Regions from separate parts of the Alteromonas sp. ABV2_168 genome, predicted to be linked through region 2. Evidence: riboswitches for the same ligand, from Rfam matches in the RefSeq annotation. Region 2 holds a riboswitch; the other holds the start of a gene.
The links. A riboswitch is a leader RNA that binds a small molecule or an ion and turns the genes downstream of it on or off. The one in region 2 is predicted to bind cyclic di-GMP.
Positions count from the first base shown of each region.

Region 1: linked by a shared signal. The riboswitch ahead of ACXAH4_RS15795 (hypothetical protein) and the one ahead of ACXAH4_RS14360 (AAA family ATPase) in region 2 are both predicted to bind cyclic di-GMP.

Region 1 covers NZ_JBSWYQ010000010.1:212,875-220,415, reverse strand. Annotated here, with positions in the region: gene ACXAH4_RS15815 (tetratricopeptide repeat protein) at 1-26, shown strand, start outside; gene ACXAH4_RS15810 (GNAT family N-acetyltransferase) at 118-2,142, opposite strand; gene ACXAH4_RS15805 (acyl-CoA thioesterase) at 2,203-2,622, shown strand; gene ACXAH4_RS15800 (helix-turn-helix domain-containing protein) at 2,682-4,466, opposite strand; cyclic di-GMP riboswitch class I at 4,654-4,735, shown strand; gene ACXAH4_RS15795 (hypothetical protein) at 4,781-5,461, shown strand; TPP riboswitch at 5,585-5,687, shown strand; gene ACXAH4_RS15790 (TonB-dependent receptor) at 5,745-7,541, shown strand, end outside.
Region 2 covers NZ_JBSWYQ010000009.1:134,201-141,741, reverse strand. Annotated here, with positions in the region: gene prsK (XrtA/PEP-CTERM system histidine kinase PrsK) at 1-659, shown strand, start outside; gene prsR (PEP-CTERM-box response regulator transcription factor) at 706-2,067, shown strand; gene ACXAH4_RS14370 (GGDEF domain-containing protein) at 2,078-3,295, opposite strand; gene ACXAH4_RS14365 (replication protein RepA) at 3,422-3,754, opposite strand; gene ACXAH4_RS14360 (AAA family ATPase) at 3,714-4,409, opposite strand; cyclic di-GMP riboswitch class I at 4,505-4,594, opposite strand; gene ACXAH4_RS14355 (alpha/beta hydrolase) at 4,861-5,907, shown strand; gene ACXAH4_RS14350 (YybH family protein) at 6,161-6,541, shown strand; gene ACXAH4_RS14345 (hypothetical protein) at 6,705-7,082, shown strand; gene secD (protein translocase subunit SecD) at 7,142-7,541, shown strand, end outside.

The sequences.
Region 1 (7,541 bases), on a different contig from region 2:
CTAAAAACCGCGGGATTAAGATTTAATGCTTAATTAGAATTAAAAAACCCTGCATCAGCAGGGTTTTTTGTTTCAGTACTTCTAATTTTATCTTTTATATCCGGCTCACAACCTGATTTAAAACTGACCTCCGTCTTGCACGGACGACAGAAGTTGTTTACACCGGCGTCTGAGATCATTAACCATCTCTTTCTTACCTTGCAAGCCCGTGCGGTCCGCTAACTGTTTCAAAGAGTCACCTGCAGATAATCTGCGAAGTATTGCAGCTAATTCGATATCAGTGCCGGAATGGGCTTTATCAGCCAGTTGGGTTAAATAATTCAGCGAGGAATATAAATGGTCGATACTCCGGCTGCCTTCAACGAACTGGCGGAGCCTTAATAAATGGCGATTACGCAGAAGCGGGGGGAGCTCATCGTTTTCTTCCAGTGCCAAAAGCTGATCGATGGCTTCTTCTGCCCTCTGAGAGACCGGATTGACGACCAGTGCACTGATCAATCCTGATGCTTTATCTGGTTTACTGCCCCGTTTTACAATTGTAAAACCATTAGTTATCCAGAATCTCAGTAACTGGTCATCAGCACCAAACGATGAGGTGATCAAATCAGCACCTTCAGTCTGGCAGGTGAAAACAATTTGCTTGAGTAATTTTGACCCGAGACCTTTTGACTGCCAGTCAGGACTCACTGCAATGCGGTTAATCCGCCTTATTTTCATGGATGCAAAATTAGCATCGGTGCTCATCAAAGCCAGACTCTGTGCCGTCAGATGGCCTTTTACACGACGTTTTCCTTCTGAAATATGCTCAGTGAGGGCTACCGGCGCAATACTGCCTTCATGCTCTACTACTGCGGCAGCAATAATCTTGCCTTTCACAGTAAGAAGGTAGAAGTTGTTTTGAGGAGAGTCTGTCAGTCTTAACATGTCATCGGGACTACTCTGGTAATGCGCAGCAGTAAGCATTTCCAGTACCTGACGGAGTGTTGACGGTTCCATGTCTCTTGCCGGCAGTACAAGGTGCTCCGGTGAAACAAGTTCCCGCGGGTCTTCACGGCTCAGCGGTTGTCTGAATGTCAGCTTCGATACCAGAGCTTCCAGTTGGTCGCCACCGCGCCAGCGTACAGGCTCTGACAGCTTTCTCACCGGAATATTGTGCGGCTCGAGAAACTTGGTTCTGAATCCTTGTCCACTGCCTTCATAACCGTCTGTGGTAGAGCTTAAGATAACAAACGCAGGTGTTGATAATAAGCGCTGTAGCAGCGGCAGTGGCAGCGCCGCTGCTTCGTCTATGACGAGAACATCAATGTTATCTTCGGATAACAGCGGGTTGTCCGTAGCCATCCACTGCGCTCTGTTTCCGCTTTCGCATTCTAAGGACGCGAGTAATCCTGAGACAGAGACTTGCGAATACGCTGTCACAGCTACATTTAACCCCAATTTCAGAAAGTGGGCGATAATTTTACCGGATAAAAAAGACTTTCCTCTGCCTCTGGCTGCCTCAATACAAACACACTTGTAAGTGCTGTAGTCATCCTGCGTGATCTCGTCAAACACCTTCTGCTGGGCAACTGTCAGTCTGTCAGACTCTGAAATGCGGGAAACTTCCACAGGCTGCGGGGAGGGTAAGTACACGCTGTCACGGCTGATCACGCCCGTCTCCGGAGTGTCTGTTAAAGGGCGCAGAATCTTATCGATATACACACTGCTATTCAGTGTTTCTCCGTAGCTTAAAAAATAGGGGCGGGTAACCGACGGATGATTGTGCCAGCTATCTGATGGCGGTGTCAGGAGTATTAGTGTTCCGGATACTTTTACTGTGCCGGCCAGAGCCGTCAGTACAGATGGCCTGAATTGCTCCGAGAAGTCGATGATAACAATGTCATACTCACTGCCTAAACACTGCCGGTATAAATTGAGTGGCGTGATCTTCGTTATCGTGGATTTTGCTGTATCAACAGGCCTGGCGTTAAGTTCGCCGGCAATGCAAACAGAAATACCTTCAGGCAGTGATGAGAGTATGCCTTCTGCTGTGGTGGCATGGTGATGCTTATCGCCATGGATCACCAGTCTTTGCCGGTGATAATCGCTGGTATTACAAAACAGAGGTGCTGTAAGCCAGTCAGTCACAGTTGTCTGAGCCATTTGATATCATTTCACGTATAATCCAGCCGCTATTTTATCTATTGTTTACGAGGAATTCGAATGCGCTTTTTATCCCGCCGGCTTGTCATGCCCAATGATCTTAATTACGCCAATGCTTTATTTGGTGGCCGGGCGATGGAATGGATTGATGAGGAAGCAGCAATTTTCGCTATTTGTCAGCTGGAAACAAACTGTCTGGTCACTAAGCATATTGGTGAAATTACGTTTGAATCCCCGGCGTTACAGGGCGATATCGTTGAGTTTGGTCTGGAAACTAAATCGGTGGGGCGTACGTCGATTACGGTAACATGTCTGGTGAGAAATAAAGCGACCAAGAAAACCATATGTCTCGCTGATGATATTGTTTTTGTAACTCTCGATCCGGATTCCCGTACTCCGACGCCCCATGGTAAAACGATGGAGATATTGAAAGCACAAACAGAGGCTGAAATCCGCAGCCTGAATCTGAATGCAGAATAAACGGTTAAAGCCACCTGCTCACAAGTTCTGATGCGGGTAAGCGGCACTGATCATTGATCTCAGGCCGCTGAAACCCGCCACCTCGTCACGATCTCTTCCAGCATCTCACTTTGCACCTTAGTCAGCGTATCCTGACTGTATTCAGGTGTTTCCTGTGAATTCAGCAGATTGAATGCGATGGTATGACACAGTGTGATCTGGCCCGTAAGGCTGTCAGAATTTCCATTTTCGTCGTTGCTGCACAGTTTCCACAATTGCTGATTCACTGCACTGTTAAAACCCCATCTCAGTAACATTAACGATGTGGCACCATACAGGCAAACGCCGTATTCATCATTGATACGGTTAAGGAAAACGTCAAATGAAGCGCTTTCATCCCAGTGAGTGACTGCGCCGTCTGAAAACAGACATTCGTCGTGAAAAATTAGAAACAGGGATAACGTGCCAAACAGTAAAAGCTGTTTGACCTGCTCAGTTTGGTCCTCGTTTAAGCGGTTAAAACCGAACAGGCGCTGAAAGATAGTCAGGCTCAGCAGCATCGCATCGGTGAGCAGGTTAACTTTATCAAACCGGCATTGAGAGGTTAGCAACTGCTGCGCTGCGAAAATTACGGCAAGATTCCGGATATTGCCGAGCCCGAGATTCCGGCCGATTGCCTGTTCAAGATTTTTGGGTACAGAGCCATAAACCGCTCTGCTGGCCTTGCTCATAACGTGGGCCTGAAAAATCGGATCTTTTTCAATCAGTGAGACCACATCTGCCAGCGTCATTGTTTCGCAGTCCATATTCAGCAGAGACTGAATTGAATTGGGCAGGGGAGGCAGGTTCTCCACCACATTAATGAGATTACCGTTACCTTTTTGAAAACGCAGGCGGTTGCCAAGCTGGCGTAGCTGTCCTGCACTGATCCCGGCATGTTCCTTAAAACTGCGCTCAAAGGATCGGCGGTCAGAGAAGCCAAGGCGGGCGGCGGTGTCTTCCGTTTTTTCGCCACTGAGTAACCGGTGACATGACTGGTCATGAATGTACTCTTTGAGTAATGCGCTGAAGGAAATGGACTCTTGCCTTAACTGGCGACGAAACGCGGACTCCGTCTGACCGAGTTGCGTTGCTACCCATTCCGAACGGATCCTTGCCGGGCTCGGGGCTTTGAGAAATGCTTCTTTAACCTGCTGCTTTAATGGCAAATCATTGCTGGTGTCGAGGTTTCCCGCCAGCATTTTTTTAATCGACTGAGAATAGTAAAACGACGCCTGTGTACACCACTTATTATCAAAAAGCAGGCTTACAACGACTCCCTCATGTCTGATATCACCGCTGCTGACCGGCCTTAATAAGCTGACCGGTTGTTCGCCTGATGGCGGTAAGGTGACCGTGGTGAAGTCGAATTTTCTGCCGGCCAGGTGACGGCACAAAGCGAGGAGGAAATAACAGCGGAATTCGGTAAGAACAGGATGTGATGATGGCTGAAACCGGAGACAGGTTTCATTTCCGTCAGTTTTTACGGTCAATGCTGCACTGTTGCCCAGAATATAGTGGTAGTGTTTCCCCAGTACATGGAGTGCGTCATCAATATGCTTACTGGCCGTGAGATACACCACCAGATTACTCATTTTGTTGAAATCAAGATAGCCAATCAGGGAGCGGCCAATTGTCTCATATTCACTGGCAGGACAAAGAGAGTGAAGAATAGACGCCAGTCCGTCATCGTCCATTTTCTCATTTTCTATTTGTGTGACGCTTTCGAGCATCGTTGTGTCATATTCGTTATCAAGTCCGTTATCCCTTCTCAGACTCAATAAAGCGCGGATGACTGCCGACCAGAAAAAACCGTGATACTGCACGTTTGCTCCTAATACCGGATCCCTTCAGTCAAGGATATAAGAATTACCTGTGCCTTGACAGAAAAAGGGTGAATTTTGTGTTGGTACAAATTTGTACCGGATTTCGTTCAGAAGTGTCCTGTTTTACTTGCGGGCCTCTCCCTATCATTACAACCGTCGACTCATTGGTGGAAACGTCACTTCCACAGAGTAGATTCGCCAAACCTGTCGTGAGGCAGGGACGGAAAGCCACGGGTCTTATACCGCCATAAGACAGCCGGGTTGCAGTGAAGTTGTTTAACTATTTTCAGGCACACACTGCTCAAGGAACATAAATGAAATTTAGCATCAAAACTGCAGCCCTGCTAACCGGCTTCTGTGCGGCATTCACGGCTAACGCCAACATTATCAGCAGCTACGATATTGACTTCGCTGCCCAGACTTTGACTGCACACCAACAAAGTGGCACGTCTAACTACGGAACCTGGACAAATAATGGCAGCGTACTGAACCTGCGTGAAAACAGCTGGTTCACACTAAACCTGGATGATGCTTTCGGGATCCAGAGCCTGGACTTAGACAATTCTGCTTCAGATATTTTGTTGTCATTTGAATTTCGTATGACCCCGGGCAACAACAATACTAATGCAAACCCTTACTCTGAGATTGGCGGGATCTGGCTGGCAGATTTCTCTGCCGGTGAACAGAATAACGATGCCAGCCGCACGTTTGCTCTGGGTGGCACACAGAATTTCGGTCTGGATGACTTTACTTATACCAGCGAACCAGCCTGGGAGACCTTCTCTATTACTCTGGATGATTACATGTCAGGACTTATTACCGACATCGTATTCATTAACGATTGTGATGCAGCCAGTGGTTGCGGAGATATGAAGGTTCGCTTCCGGAATGCCTCTATTACAGAAGTCAGTGAGCCAACCGCCATGTCACTGATCCTTCTGGGAATAGGGTTTATGGGATGGCGCACAAGACGCCAGAATCAGAAGGTCGCCTGACCTTCATTGCCCGCCACGTCACATCGCGGGCTTTTTTATTGCTTTTTCGGGGCTGCCGGCAACTTGACTAAGTCACTGAAGTTGTTAGACTGCCCTCGCTTAATTTGCGGACTCCGTAATAAGCATTAGGCCAAGGGGTGCCGTCTTTACGGCTGAGATCCATTCCATGGGAACCCTTAAACCTGATCCGGATAATACCGGCGTAGGGATGGTGATAAAAGCAATCTGAAAACCTCAATACCTGCCGTAAAGCCGGATCTTTTTGATGATTAAAGAGATCCTAATGAAAAAAAACGCAATCCTTCTCGCACTACTTGCACTGCCTGCTTTTGCTGATGACACAGCAGACATCGAACGTATTACCGTCAGCGGTGATTTCCGCACAGCGACTCTCGATCAACTCAGTGCCAGCGCTTCTGTGTTATCAGGCAACCGCCTGGACAGCCGTCAGGCTACCTATATCGACAATGTATTAAGTATTGCGCCGAATGTTAATTTTGCGGCCGGCGCATCCCGCGGACGTTTTATTCAGATCCGGGGGATTGGTGAGCGCAGCCAGTTTGCTGAACCGATTAATCCTTCAGTCAGTTTCCTGGTCGACGATTTTGATTTCTCCGGTCTTGCTGCAGCAGGTGTACTTTTTGATACACAGCAGGTAGAAGTTTACCGGGGACCGCAGGCGACAGTCTTCGGAACCGGTGCCCTGGCTGGTGCGGTTAAGATTGTCAGCAATGCCCCTTCAGAAGAGAGTGACAGTCATTTTGAATTGTCTGTGGGAAACACATCTTTCTTCCGCGCTGAAGGTGCCCATGGCGGACAAGCGTCTGATTCTCTGGCCTGGCGTGCAGCATTTGTGCACAACAGCAGTGACGGTTTTATTGAAAATGACTTTTTGGGTGCCGACGATACCAACGGGATTCATGAGAATGCAGTAAGGCTGGGAACACTGTGGGATGTGACTGACAAAACATCCGTTGCGGTGGATTTCCGCTGGTACGATATCAATAACGGTTACGATGCTTTCTCACTGGATAACAACCGTCACACCTTGTCGGATGAACCCGGGTTTGATGAGCAGGAAACTAAAGCGGTCAGTGCACATATCAATCATGAAACTGCCGGAGGTTTGCTGGAAATCATTGCGACTATGGCCGGTCATGATATCGCTTACGGCTACGACGAAGACTGGACCTACACCGGTTTCCACCCCTGGGGCTATACGTCCTTTGATGCATATTACCGGGATGTTTCCCAACAATCTGCCGAGGTGCGTTTTACTTCTGCAGAAGATAAAAAAATCTTCAATGACACCACGACCTGGGTTATCGGCGGCCGCATCAATCAGAGTGAACAGGATTTACTGCGTCAGTATACTTATGCTGACGGCGACTTTATCAGTACTTTCGAACCGCAGACAACAGCGGTTTACGGTCAGCTTGATACACAGCTGACTCCGTCTTTATTGCTGACGTCCGCGCTGCGTGTTGAAAATTATGCCTATGATTATGCTGATAATGCGCAGGTTGTGTACGACGATGACACGACCATGACCGGCGGCAAACTGGCACTGACCTGGGATATGGGAGGGGACTACCTGTATGCCAGCGTATCCAGAGGCTACAAAGGTGCCGGCATTAACTATGATGAGCAGGTTAGCCGCGAGCGCCGCTTCTTTGATGCGGAATACAACTGGAACTATGAGGCAGGGTACAAAGGCAAATTGTTTGTTCCTGAATTGACAGCCCGCGCAGCAGTTTTCTTCATGGAAAGGGAAGATACCCAAATCAGCGATTTTGATGTTCAGGAACGTGAAGACGGTTCTGCCGCCTTTATCGATATTACGGCGAATGCCGATGTGGGCACAAATAAAGGGGCAGAACTGGAGCTTTCCTGGCAGGCAACGTCATCCTGGACAGTGCAGGCCAGCGCAGGTTACCTCAGTGCCACCTTTGAAGGTTACGAGACTGCCGACGGTGAATATGTCAGTAAGCAGCGTCAGGCTCAGGCACCTAAATATACAGCGAACCTGTTCAGTGAGTTGTGGCTGACTGATTCTCTGGTATGGCGCGCGGATATGGAC
Region 2 (7,541 bases):
ACGCACAATTTGCTGCTTTCAACCGGATGTCAGCGTTTGTACTTCACGATTTAAAAAATGTGATGGCGCAAATCGACCTCATTTTGTGTAATGCCGAACAACACAAACATAACCCTGAGTTTATTGAAGATACCTTTGAAACCCTGCATTATACTAAAGCGCGCATGGATAAAATGCTGCGTCAGCTCACCGAGAAAAAGGTCGATGAGCCCGGCGTGTTCTCAGCGCACACACTCTCTGATTTAACCGGTAAGCTGATAGAAACCCGTTGTCAGTCACTTAAACCAGTACCTGAACTGGTGGTGGAAAGTGAAGAAAAGGTAGTGGTCGATCCTGAGAAATTCAGTAATGTGATGTACCATCTAATCAGTAATGCACAGCAAGCCACCGGCGATGACGGTTTTGTCCGTATAACGCTGGAAAGTGACCTGGCCGGTCAGCGCCAGATTGTGCGGATTGAAGACAATGGCTGTGGCATGGATGAAGCATTTATTGAACAACGGTTGTTTAAGCCGTTTGATACCACAAAAGGTAACGCGGGCATGGGTATCGGTGCCTATGACGCAAAAAATTATATGCAGTCTATTGGCGGCAAATTGTCGGTAGAAAGCGAAACAGGAAAGGGAAGTTGTTTTACCCTGGTGTTCCCGCTGGATTAACAGATTTCATTTCCCATAATTCATATTTACTAATGGAAACGTGCGAATGACGGATACGATTCTTGTTGTCGATGACGATCTCGGCATCCAGAAACAGTTAAAATGGAGCTTTACTGACTACAACGTGGTATTTGCAGATGACAGAACCTCTGCGATTGCCCAGTTACGTCGTCATGAGCCCAAAGTAGTGACTCTGGACCTGGGTCTGCCACCTGATCCTGCTAATGCCTCTGAGGGGCTGAAAACCCTTGAAGAAATCATGGCTCTGGCACCGCGGACCAAAGTGATTGTTGTCACCGGCAATAACGATAAAGAGAATGCACTGAAAGCGATTGATCTCGGGGCTTACGATTTTTATCAGAAGCCAATTGATTCCGATACTATCAAGCTGCTGGTCAACCGCGCCCTGAATCTGGCTAATCTGGAACATCAGAACCGCATTCTGGCGAAAGCCCGTCCTGCCATGGGACGTATTATCGGTAATTCTGAGGCAATTCAGGTTGTTATGCGCAAGGCCGAGAAAATTGCCGGCACCGATATCAGTACGTTATTACAGGGCGAAAGTGGTACCGGTAAAGAAGTGTTTGCCAGAAGTATTCACGAACACAGCCCCCGTAAAGACAAGCCTTTTGTCGCGATTAACTGTGCGTCGATTCCTGAAAACTTGCTGGAAAGTGAATTATTCGGCTACGAAAAAGGTGCATTTACCGGGGCTAATAAAACGACTCTGGGTAAAATCGAAACGGCTCAGGGCGGTACACTGTTTCTTGATGAAATCGGTGATATGCCTATTGGCCTGCAAGCTAAAATGCTTCGTTTCCTGCAGGAGCGGGTGATTGAACGGGTTGGCGGGCGAACAGAAATTCCGGTGGATATCCGCGTGATCTGTGCAACCCACCGGGATTTGCAACAGATGGTGGCAGACGAAACCTTCCGTGAGGATTTATATTATCGTGTGGGCGAGATCCCTATCTTTATTCCGCCACTGCGTGAGCGCGACCAGGACATCATTCTGCTGGCCCGTACATTCCTGAATACATACCGGGAAGAGTTCGGTGCTAAAGCCAAGAGCTTCTCTGATACCGCCATCCAGGCCATGTTGAATCATAAATGGCCCGGCAATATCCGTGAAATGCAGAATAAGCTGAAATCTGCCGTCATTATGGCTGAAGGCTCTGTGGTGCAGGCTGAAGATTTGGGCCTTATGGCACCACGGGGAGACAACGAGCCGGAAACGCTGAATTTACGGGAAGTCCGTGAGATGGCGGAAAGCCGTGCTATCAGACGGGCCTATCAGACAGCCGATAAAAATATGTCAAAGACTGCAGAGTTACTGGGTGTGACCAGGCCGACCCTGTATTCTCTTATCGACAAATACCATATGGAAGACATTAAAACCGGCGTGTAACTCCCGCCGGTTATTCCATTGGCCACTCAATACTGGCCAGGTTGTTCAGGGACGTTTTTATCTGCACATCAGTGAGTGAGAACTTCCCTTCCAGCGGAGAGGGCGGCAGAACATTGTCGCTTTCTTTGCAGGCTTCAATGGCGCCCACCCAACAGTCTCTTTGGGATATTTTTGCTGCGTACAGACAATAATCCATCACCGCGAAGGTTTTTACCCAGTCCATTTCATAAGGATTTCTGGGACACAGAGGCATTGCACAAAACCCCACGCTGCAAGTGGCGTTGATCACCACATCATCTGGTAAGTGAAAACGCTTCTGACGCACCGCCTCAATAAGTCTGTCAGCCAGTTCCACCATATCATTACGGTTAGCGTTGCGGCACACCGCCAGAAATTCTTCGCCACCCCAGCGGATAAGCAAATCTGTCTGCCTGAACACTTCTTTTAATATACCGGTGAATTGCACCAGGAAGCGGTCACCGGCAAGGTGACCGTACTCATCATTGATTTGCTTAAAGTGGTCTATATCAATTAAAAAGCAGAGTAAGTCATGATTTGGCGGAAAGGTCTCATCATTAAGACTGGCGTAGTGATGTTGCACCCGGCTGATCTCACCCGGCAATTGAGCTGAGAGGAAGTTGCGGTTATACAAGCCTGTGAGTGCATCACGCATGCTGACCTGCTCCAGCGCATGATAAGCTTCTTCCAGCTGTTGATTTTTCTGCTCCAGCTCAGTGGTCCGGTTGCGGACTTCCAGTGCCAGCCGCTGATTTTGCCGGTACTGGTTATAACGGCTCCACAGCAAAAAAAGAAATAGTAACAGGGACACCAGGCTACCCAGCGATAACATACTTTCCAGGTTATGCTGACGCACCTGAGCCAGTTCAACAGTGCGGTTTTTCTCCTGAATCTCGAAATCCCTTGCCTGACGTTCCATCTCCACTTTGGCTTTCAGCTTCTCAAAGTAGATCGCCTGCTCCGTGTCCATCTGGTGTTCCAGTCTGGCGATGGTTTCGTCAACAGAGTTGAAAAAGGCCGGAGGCAGCACGTCCAGACGGGGGGCGATGTCATTATCGGCAGTCTGGTGAGCAATAAACCGGGCGACGGTGGTTTCCCGGCTGGGGGGGGCAGCCTGCAAATCTTCCTGTCTGACCGTACCCTGGGCACTAAGCAGCGAGGGAAATAATCCAAGCAGTGTAATCAAACTGCCTGACAGATAACTTTTCATCTTCATCCTGTTCAGAAAAAGTAAAACCGGGGAGCACAGTGACACCGTGCTCCCGTTGTTGCGTATTGGCGCGCTTTGCATTCCATGCAAACGCCTGCGCCCGGCCGCCACCTTGTGGTATGTCTGTCAGGGTGTTTTATTTGTCAGTAAAGGCCTGATGTCTTCACTGCTTTGATTTTCTATCCATATTCTGATGAGTCTGGAACGGCAGATCCCTGTTTCTGCCGACAACTTTCCAAGTTTCTCAATTGCGTCTTCAGATAATGTAAATGTAGCACGTCGCATGGGACCGCAAGGCGTAATGTTGTCTTTGTTAGCAGAGTCCGTTGCCGGATAGACCTGCCTGATAACATGGTTACCTGCTGCGTAGGCCAGTGCGTCGTCAATAAATTCATCAACGCTCACCGGCTCAACAGGTTTAGCTGACGGCGTGGATTTTTTGAGGCTGCACAGACTCATAAGATTTCCCCTCTCTCCGCGACAGAAGTTCTTCAATGATATTGCGAATTTCTGCTGATGCTTTTCCGTCCGGCTCACTTTCCATGACTGACTGTCCAGACTCTTCAGAATCGTCATACATATTGCGGCTGTATGTCACTGAGTCCAGTACCGGTACTTCAAATGAACGACAGACATCTTTTGCTTCCAGGATCCTGCTGCCCAGCGAAGGCAGAGAAGGGCACTGGGTAATTACAAAAGCAGCATTCATGTCGGGATTCACCATTTTGCAGGTTGAAAGAATATCTTCCATATGGGGAACCGTTTTCAGATCCCGCCGTTTGGGACGTAACGGAATAAGAATGTGGTCAGCCACTGCCATCGAGGAGCGCAGCGCAAGGTTATCCTGTCCGCCACAGTCAATGACTACGTAATCGTAGTGCTCGCGCAGGCTCAGTAATTCGTTGCGGATCTTGCCGTACAACTGCACGCAGTTAATCGACGGCAATTTATCATTAGCTTTGCGTTCCTGAATCCAGTCTGAAGTAGTGCGCTGCGGATCGCAGTCGACCATCAGTACACTGGCATTTTTTTCAGTTCTCAGATAAACAGCGATATTTTGTGCAAGGCAGCTTTTGCCACTGCCGCCTTTCTCGCCACCAACCAAAACGATCATCGTTCGTTCCTCAACTTTTGATCCGTCATCACGGATAAACGGTTAACGAATGTGACTGAAAAAGTGAACATGAGCCGGATTAAGGACTATGCTTGTTCGGTAACCCCGCTATCATTATCTGTAATCAGATGGCAGACCGGAGGCTTTGCGTCACGGGCTTTCGCACCGCTTTGCCTTTTTCAACAGTACATTTTCGGGTAAGCGGCGGAGATGCCATGGCTTACCGGTAATCAGGATACTAGTCAAAACAAACGGTGTGCGCCGCATGCCTCACGATATTTAAGAATAAAAAAATATACCTGTCAGACCAGGTGGCCGGTGGCGACAAACGGGCTGCAGGACTTGGAAATCCGCGGTTCGCCCGTGTAAATCATTCTAATTAAAGTTATATCTGTTAATATGCCAACACATGGTGTTATTGAAAACTATACCCGCAAATAAGGAGAAGGGAGTGGTAAAAACATCCCTGTTGAGTTTGTTTCTGCTGGCATTCAGCACAGTCAGTTTCGGGCAGAATAATGCAATGGATGAAGCGTTTGATTCATTCAGTCATCTCTATGAAGAACGTTTCGGCCAGATCAGGGCATGCATGAACCCCACATTTCAGCGTTTCAGTGTGTGTTCTCCTGCTCTTCGCAACGATGGTAATGCGCCGTATATTCTGCATCACGGTAAACCTGTCGATACAGTGGTTGTTCTGCTTCACGGATTGAGCGATTCGCCGTTTTATATGTCTGGCATTGCACGGGCGCTGCACGACAAAGGTTACAACGTTATTGTGCCTTTAAACGTAGGACACGGCCAACTGGATGCCAGCGATGAAATGAGCGACAGCAATCTGGCAGAACGCTGGGGTGCACACCTGAGTGATGTCATGGCGCTGGCACCGCAACTTGGTAAGCACGTTTATCTGGGCGGCTTTTCCACCGGCGGCGCGCTCTCTGTTCAGCATTATTTGCATCACCCTGACAACATTGACGGCCTGATGTTATTTTCCGGTGCTCTGGCACTCGACAGCGGCGTAGAGCGGTTATCCGGGATATGGGGAATTCAGTGGGTCGCCAGGTTTCTTGACGGTCACTATGAAACAAAGGGGCCGAATCCGTATAAATATCCCACCATTGCCAGTTTTTCCGGACTTGAACTGATGGAAGTGATTGATGATGTGAGAGACCTGTTTGAACAGGGGAAAACTATAGACGTACCGGTATTTGCCGCACATTCTCAGGCAGACACCACTACGCCTATTACCGGTATTGAAGATTTAATGTCGCGGGCAACCACGAAAACCAATACCTTTTTTATCATCGATGAGAGTTATAAATTATGCCATGCCGATGTGGTGGTGAATAGGAAAATGCTCAGTGATATGCATTTCGATAAATCCGGTGTGGATTTACGTGATCCCTGTGCGGCTCCCGGCGCTAATCCGCTTTTTCGCCAGATGATTATGATGCTGGGCAGCTTTATGGATGAAGCGGCACAGAAAGCCGGTTAATTGATTGACACAGTGCCCGGGATTGATTAATTTAACTCCATTATCGCTACGAACTAACATTGCAAACTGGTCAACATGATTTTTCAAACTTTGTCACAATCAGGCAAGCCACAATCTGCACTCATTATTCTACTCGCTATTCTCAGCAATTGGCGGGTTCGTTAGTACGTAAATGAACTGAAGAAAACCCGCCGCGAAGGCGGGTTTTTTGTTTTCGTCTTCGTGGTTTTAACAAAATACGGAGACGACAGCCATGACTCACCCGGTAACCCGGCAATTACATGCCATGCACGATGCAGTTAATAATAACGACTTAACTGCATTACAAACCCTGTATTGTGAAGACGCCTTTCTGGTTGATAAACCTCGGGTATCCTCACGCTCTGATCTGCAGCGTGCCCTCAGAGCTTTTAAACAACGGTATATGCCTGAACATATCGTCTCGCAGGGCGACGAGGTTGTCATTGAAGCCGGTGACACTGCGCTGGTCATAAGCAAGCTGTACCTGAATGCAACCGGCTCGGTGGACTGCAATGTGAAAAAAGCCATTTATGTATTCAGAAAAAATGCAGAAGGTAAGTGGCAATGCGCCATCGATAACTTCTTCGGCGTTGATCTGATAGATTATGTGTAGGTGGTTTTGCTTACTATCCGTTTTTTTAGTGGCCGGCTAATGGCAATTTAGTGGCCGGCTAATGGCAATGCGGCCATTGAAAATACGGATATCGCCACCATATCGGGTGAACCGCAAAGACAGACCGGCATTAAGGTTTGTCCGCTAACCGGAAGCTATATCCTTGTTGACGCAGGAAATTGAAACAGACAATAACGACAGAGGACCTTCAGTGAAACTGGTCTTCTTTTTGTTGTGGCTGTTGATTGCGTTTACCTCGGGGAACGGTGCAGAGCGGCAGGCCCATGCCCAGTCAGACAGCCTGCAAAGCTCTGAACACGCCGCACTAGCATCAGGCCGTTCAGAAGGTCTGATCACGCGATATCTGCAGCCCCAATCTCATTCCGGCGATCGTCCGGAACCGCTGCTGTTTACCGGCGCTGAACTGAAACTCGCCGGCGTTTACCGGGTGCTGCATAGTGTCGCCACCGGTTTTTCTGAGCTGGCTGCCCGGCCTGCACAGCCTGTTTTTTCGCGCCCTCCAGCCAGGGCGTCTCCTTAATCCTTCATTTTTGATATTTACGGGCCTCTGGCCCTGTTTACAATTTTTGAAGGACAATTATGAAACCATTTTCTGCACGGGGCGTGATGACCGCACTCGTGATTGTGCTCGGCCTTTTGAGCGCAATGCCCAATATTTTACCGCCGTCATGGCAACAACAATTACCCGGCTGGTATACCCAAAATCAGTTATCTTTAGGTCTTGATTTACAGGGCGGTTCCCATTTATTGCTGGCCGCTGATACACAGCCACTGTTTGATAAAGCCTTTACCGGCATGAAAGAAAGTCTCACTAAGGATTTACGGGAAGCGGGGATCCGCTATCAGGTTCTGTCTGCTTCTGACAATACCCTGCGATTATCGATATCAGGGGCCGGCGGGCAATTTCAGCAGGCCCGTGAGCTTGCCTTTGCTTACCGTACAACGGGGCAGGGCGAGCCGCAGCTCACCATTGAGCAAA